DNA from 2 places in the Lysinibacillus sp. FSL M8-0134 genome. Region 1 is predicted to be linked to the other one. Evidence: riboswitches for the same ligand, from Rfam matches in the RefSeq annotation. Region 1 holds a riboswitch; the other holds the start of a gene.
The links. A riboswitch is a leader RNA that binds a small molecule or an ion and turns the genes downstream of it on or off. The one in region 1 is predicted to bind FMN.
Positions count from the first base shown of each region.

Region 1 (3,425 bases):
CTGGCAAGGCGGATTGGTTTACGCAACAAGGTGGCTATGATATTGAGCCAAAAATTAAAAGTATGTTAAATGGTATGGGTTTTGGCGACATCCCCAACGATACACTGATTAAGAAGCTCAGTGGTGGCCAAAAAACAAGGCTTGCTCTTGCCAAAATCCTGTTAGCACAACCAGATTTATTACTTTTGGATGAGCCGACAAATCACCTGGATTTCGAGACATTAAATTGGCTTGAAAATTATTTACGTGTCTATCAAGGGGCCATTTTAATTATTTCTCATGATCGTTATTTTTTAGATGCCCTTGTCCATGAAATTTATGAGATTGAGCGTACAAAAGGCACAAAATATAGCGGTAATTATTCTCAATATGTAGAAAGTAAAGCTAAGAATCGTCAGTTGCTAGAGAAAAAATATTCGATGCAACAACAACAAATAGCTAAAATGGAGGATTATATTCAAAGGAATATTGCCATGGCAACTTCTTCGAGAAGCGCTAAAAATAAACGGAAGCAACTTGAACGAGTTGAACGGATTGATCAACCACAAAAAGATTTAAAGCATGCACAAATGGCATTTGCTATGGATAAGAAATCGCATAAAGAAGTATTGAAGGTAAGAGACTTAGAGATATCGTTTAAGGTAGAAAATATCCAAAAAACGCTGTTGCGAAATATTTCCTTTGACTTATACAGAGGCGATAGGGTTGCTTTAATTGGGCCGAATGGTGTTGGAAAATCAACATTAATTAAAGCACTGCTTAAAGAGATTGAGCCAGATAGTGGGGTAGTGGCTTGGGGGCATGGTGTTACGATTGGCTATTACGATCAAGAACAGGCAACATTAGACCCCGATAATTCGGTACTACATGAGGTTTGGAGTGCATTTCCAACGATTGAAGAAGCAAGAGTACGAACGGTGCTAGGTAATTTTTTATTCACAGGAGAGGATGTTTTTAAAAAGGTTTCCTCTCTAAGCGGTGGGGAAAAGGCTCGTGTTGCCTTAGCGAAGCTGATTTTACAGAAAGCGAATGTCCTTATCTTGGATGAACCGACCAATCATCTCGACTTATTTAGTAAAGAAGTATTAGAGGAAGCACTTTTAAAATTTGAGGGGACATTATTGAGCATTTCACACGATCGCTATTTCTTAAATAAATTAGCAGGTAAAATGCTTGAACTTACTCCTTCGAATGTGACTGTTTTTCAAGGGAATTATGATGATTATGTTGTTCGAAATATAAGAAATTAACAGTACTACTCGCCACCTCTTAAGCAAGGGGTGGCCCTTTTTTTGAAAAATTTAAGATAGAAGGATGGATAATATAATAAAATAGTGTTATTGTTAGAACTAGCTAAATAAAAATATCCTTCAGGGTAGGGTGAAATTCCCGATCGGCGGTGATGAAGTCATTCAAAGTCCGTGAGCGCAAGCTGATTTGGTGCAAATCCAAAACCGACAGTTATAGTCTGGATGGGAGAAGGGTATAAATGCAAACTTTTTAAATTTAAAATAATTTAGAGGGTTTATTTGACTATGCATTTATTACAAACTTCCCATTCATTATGCGGGAAGTTTTTTTGTTTTCGTTTAATAACAAGTACGCAATACAACCACCTCAAGGATAGAGATGCATAGTAGATCTCACTGATTTAGCGAACAAACTAATTGAATAGAAGATGTTCTTCGGGGTAGGGTGAAATTCCCAATCGGCGGTGATGAAGTCATTCAAAGTCCGTGAGCGCAAGCTGATTTGGTGCAAATCCAAAACCGACAGTTATAGTCTGGATGGGAGAAGAACAAATGAGATAGTAGTCTATGGAAAAAAAAGTTAATCCAACTAGGCTTATTTGTTGATGTCTTATACTCCCAAAACCCCTTTGTCAAAGGGGTTTTTCTTTTTTTGTTAGCTAGGAAGGGAGACGGATACAACGTTTAAAATGACGGATAGAAAACTAAAATTAACGGAAACACTCCGAAAAGTGACGGATAAAAACTGTCAAAAAAAGAAAGAAGGTGGAGAAATGTTTACGGGGCTTGTAGAGGATATTGGCACAATTAAAGCCGTGCAAAGCGATAAGTACAGTATGAAAATTACTGTTCAATCACCCAAAATAGTGGAGGATGTAAAGCTTGGCGATAGTATAGCAGTCAATGGTGTTTGTTTAACGGTGACACATTTTACGCAGCAGGAACTTACCATGGATGTTATGCCTGAGACAGTCAAAGCAACTAATTTACAGCAGCTAGCGATAGGAGATCCCGTTAATTTGGAGCGCGCTATGCCTGCAAATGGGCGATTTGGTGGTCATTTTGTAGCTGGACATGTGGATGGAATCGGGAAAATTTTACGAAAGCGTCCGGTTGCTAATGCAGTCTATATCGATATCGAGTTATCAGAGGAACTCACAAGCTTTTGTATTCCAAAGGGTTCCATCACAATTGATGGCACGAGTTTAACCATTTTTCATGTTGAATCGAACAGTGTCACTATTTCATTGATTCCGCATACGTATAAGGAAACTGTTTTAGGTATGAAGAAGGTTGGAGCAATCGTAAATATCGAAACAGATTTGGTTGGTAAGTATATTTTGCAGCAACTGAAAAAAGGACAAGTTACGTCAACCATTACAAGAGATTACTTAGCCCAACATGGTTTTTAATATATAAAATGAGGAGATGACACTAGTGCTGCATGCAATTGAAGAAGCCCTAGAAGATTTAAAGCAAGGCAAAATAATTGTGGTAGTTGATGATGAAGATCGAGAAAATGAGGGGGACCTTCTAGCGCTTGCTGAATTCATCACACCGGAAACAATTAACTTTATGGCAACCTATGGTAGAGGTCTTATTTGTACGCCTATTTCACAGCAGCTAGCACAAAAGCTAGATCTACATCCAATGGTTCAGAACAATACAGATAACCATCAAACAGCATTTACGGTCAGTATCGACCATGAAGAAACAACGACAGGAATTAGTGCCTTTGAACGCGCGTTGACAATTCAAAAGATGATTGAAGATCAAGCAAGGCCAACTGATTTTCGTCGACCTGGCCATGTTTTTCCTCTAATTGCAAAGGATAACGGTGTCTTAGAGCGTAGAGGACATACTGAGGCAACTGTTGATTTAGCAAAGCTTTGCCAGAGTGTGCCTGCGGGTGTTATTTGCGAAATCATGGGTGATGATGGACAGATGCTACGTTTTGAAGAGCTGACAAAGTACGCAGCTCAACATGGCTTAAAAATGATATCGATAGAAGCATTGGTTGCCTATCGCAATCGGTTATTCACAACAGAAAATACACTATCTATTTAAAAAGGAGAAAGAACAATGGGTAAAAAATTTGAAGCACAATTAATTGGAACAGATTTAAAAATAGCGGTAGTCGTAGGACGTTTTAATGAGTTTATTACAAGCAAATTA
Region 1 covers NZ_JBBPAJ010000001.1:1,464,705-1,468,129, forward strand. The annotation lists gene MKY49_RS07165 (ABC-F family ATP-binding cassette domain-containing protein) at 1-1,250, shown strand, start outside; FMN riboswitch at 1,363-1,488, shown strand; FMN riboswitch at 1,678-1,803, shown strand; gene ribE (riboflavin synthase) at 2,024-2,662, shown strand; partial or broken gene ribB (3,4-dihydroxy-2-butanone-4-phosphate synthase) at 2,679-3,278, shown strand; gene ribH (6,7-dimethyl-8-ribityllumazine synthase) at 3,333-3,425, shown strand, end outside.

Region 2 (3,425 bases), 220 kb from region 1:
TACGATATGTTGAATAATAGCCCTGCCCCATTTTACTACCCATTAGCAGTTCTCTCTTCACAATTTCCTTATCCACTACATAGGCAATAAAGATCGCAATAAACAAATTCCCCAATGGCAACATTAAGTTGGACACTAAAAAGTCGGTTGCATCAAAAATACTTTTCTCGAAAATAGTTACATCCGATAAAATACTAGAGGAAAGTGCCGCTGGAATGGCAGCAATGAAAACGACTACACCTAATAAAAGTGTCCACATCGGACGAGATCTCTGACTATTTTCCATCATGGCTGCTACGATAATTTCATATAAACTGAATGATGATGTTAATGTAGCAAATAAAAATAACAATAAAAACATGGCTAAAAATACTTCCCCGAATGGCATTTGACTAAAAGCAGTCGGTAGCACCATAAATAGTAAACCTGGTCCCGCTGCCGGCTCTAAATCAAAGGCAAATACAACAGGGAAGATCGCTAGTCCTGCCAAAAAAGATACTAGTACAGTTAGTAGCACAACAGAGCCCGCTGAGTTTGGAAGACTAACATCTTTTTTTAGATAGGAACTATATGTAACAAGACAAGAGAATCCTACTGCTAGTCCAAAGAATGATTGCCCTAGTGCTTCTAATAGTGCCTTCCCAGTAATATTAGAGAAATCTGGCCATAAGAAGAATTTTACTCCCTCCATCGCACCATCTAATGTAACAGCTCGCATAACAAGAACAATGAACATGATAAAGAGTAATGGCATCATCCATTTATTAGCTTTCTCAATACCATTTTGTACACCTAATGAAATAATTAGTACATTTGTTAATGTAAACAAAGCTAAGCCCACTAGCGTAATCCAAGGGGTCCCTATAATTTTCCCAAATAATTCAGCTGAATCAATTGCTGGATCTATCACAGCGCCAGCTACACCTAGGCCGCTGTAAATGAAAATCCAACCACCAACAACACTATAAAAAGTTAATAATAAAAAACAACCAAGCACACCCATTCGGCCTATCCATGCCCACCCTGGTTTTGACGGAGCGATTTTTTTATACGCAGTTATCGCCTCTGATTGCGTACCACGACCTAAGACATATTCGGATAATAGCATGGGCAAACCAATTAACAATGTAAAGAGCACAAAAATTAGGAAAAATGCCCCACCGCCACTCTGCCCTGTGACATACGGTAGCTTCCATATCGCTCCTAAACCAATTGCAGCACCAGCTGACGCTAAAATAAAACCTAATTTACTTGACCATTGTCCTTTTTTTCCACTCATCTCTTCAAAACTCCTCAAACATTCTAAACTCAACTCTATTTTACATGAAAATATGCCTTTCGACTAGGTAATAATCATAAAGAACTAGATTGCTAGCATTTTCTATTACTTTTTTCTATTTTTACGCTCCGATTTTTATCTCTCTCACTTTAGCAAAGCTACCTCCCATCCAGTTTAAACCACAAAAAACCTCGAGCAGTTCATCCACCCGAGGTTCATCTTCAATTATTTCGTTATATACATTGAGCGCTGGCGGTCGATCCACTTGCGCATCGTTGAAAATAATAAAGCCATAATAGCTGTTAATAAAATACCCTTCACAATGTTGAATGGTAAAATCCCAGCGACAATCATTTTATAAAGTGAGTCTCCTACAACTGGTTCCATTCCTAGGAAATATGTGTACATTGGTAAAAATAAAGCATAGTTTAAAACGCTCATTCCCACTGCCATCACTATTGTCCCTGTCGCTAAACCTCCAATAAGGCCCGCAATCGATTTAAAACGATTAAAAATAAAGCTTACTGGCAAAATAAATAAAATACCTGTTGCAAAGTTGGCAATATGACCTACTGGCACCCCAGTTGGAGTACCTGAGAAAATCCAATCCAACACATTTTTAAATAATTCTACTAAAATACCAGCTACCGGTCCCATTGTGATGGCTGCTAGTAAGGCAGGCATATCACTAAAGTCCACTTCCAAAAATGCTGGGAAAGGCGGAATAGGGAAATTAAAAAGCATTAATAAAAACGAAATACTGCTCAGCATACCAATCGTAATAAACGATTGAAGTTTAACATTTTTCTTCATAGAAAACTCTCTCCTCTTTGCTGATTCAATCTCGCAAGAAGAAAGGTGACGATCTTTCAATTGTTAGCATGAAAAAACCCTTATGCATCTAAAGCACAAGGGAGAAAGGCATGACGAATAGGCGTCAATATAAACTATTTTTGAGCAGCGTTTAAAGCCATAGGAAAAAGCGCTCAGTCACAGTTTATTTCATAACAATGAATGACGATCGTACCTCCATCTTCTCCCATCCAGACTTTAACTGTCGGCCTTGGAATTGCACCAAGTCAGCCATGCAAAAAAATTTGCACAGGTCGCGGGCTGAAGAGTTTAGCATAAATCTCTCGAGTTAATGAAAATTCATTAACGATTTACAACTCTATTACCGCCGGTCGGGATTTTCACCCTGCCCCGAAGATGAATCATATTATTTTGTTCTACAGCCTTACTATAATGAATTATTAAGAAAAAGTAAATAGTTCTGCTCAAAAAATTCCGATTAGATTTGTATGTATTGCAAAAAGAAAATAGGGCATTCCTACGTTGTAGGAATACCCTATTTCTTTTATCTCTTTGACTACGGCATATATTGTTTATTTGGTCCTACAGGCTTTGGCAAATAATTTTTTAAATCGAATCCTTCCCAGCTTTCCTGAACAACATTATCTAAGCGTAACTGTTGATCAAAGCTAGCAGCAGTTAGCATCATGGCTTCGATTAATTGTGTAGCTCGAATTGGCTCCAAGGATGTTAAATCAAGAGGGATATCAAATGTAATGACTACACCATCCGCTTCCTCTTTTACTGTGTATGTCACGTTTTCAGGAACAACTGGCACATAAACATCATCATTTTTATTTTTCATCTGTGTGAGTGCCTCTGTCACATTAGCAAAGGTTTGACGGAAATCTGGAGATAAATATTCTGCTCCATTTGGATCCTTGTATAAATAATAATTATAATGTTTGGCACCTGTTAATGACATAGCTTGACTTGGCTCACCATCTTGGGAAAACTCATAAGGCGTACCATCTTCATTTTGAATCTCTACTTCTGTATATTCAGAATCTGAGAATGTATCTTCCAAAGTTCCTTTGTATTCATTGACGGTAGCTGAAGCAACATCATAATCATTGTCCTTAGGTAAAACATGAACAAGCTTATCTTCCTTCTCCTTTAACTCACCTTTATAAGGATGATAGTCTGTAAACCCTTTAGCTTCCTCATCTATTTGAGGAGCGTATTTTTCATACATCTGTAAAGTAGAAGGTTTTTCAGTTCCAAAATCAGTTGCAACACGCTCATTTGGAATTACATATGTCATAGGAACACTTTCTGCGTCTCGTCCAGCTAA
Region 2 covers NZ_JBBPAJ010000001.1:1,249,426-1,252,850, reverse strand. The annotation lists gene MKY49_RS06085 (sodium-dependent transporter) at 1-1,279, opposite strand, end outside; gene MKY49_RS06080 (ECF transporter S component) at 1,505-2,092, opposite strand; FMN riboswitch at 2,307-2,494, opposite strand; gene MKY49_RS06075 (RNA polymerase subunit sigma) at 2,649-3,425, opposite strand, start outside.
Region 2: linked by a shared signal. The riboswitch ahead of MKY49_RS06080 (ECF transporter S component) and the one ahead of ribE (riboflavin synthase) in region 1 are both predicted to bind FMN.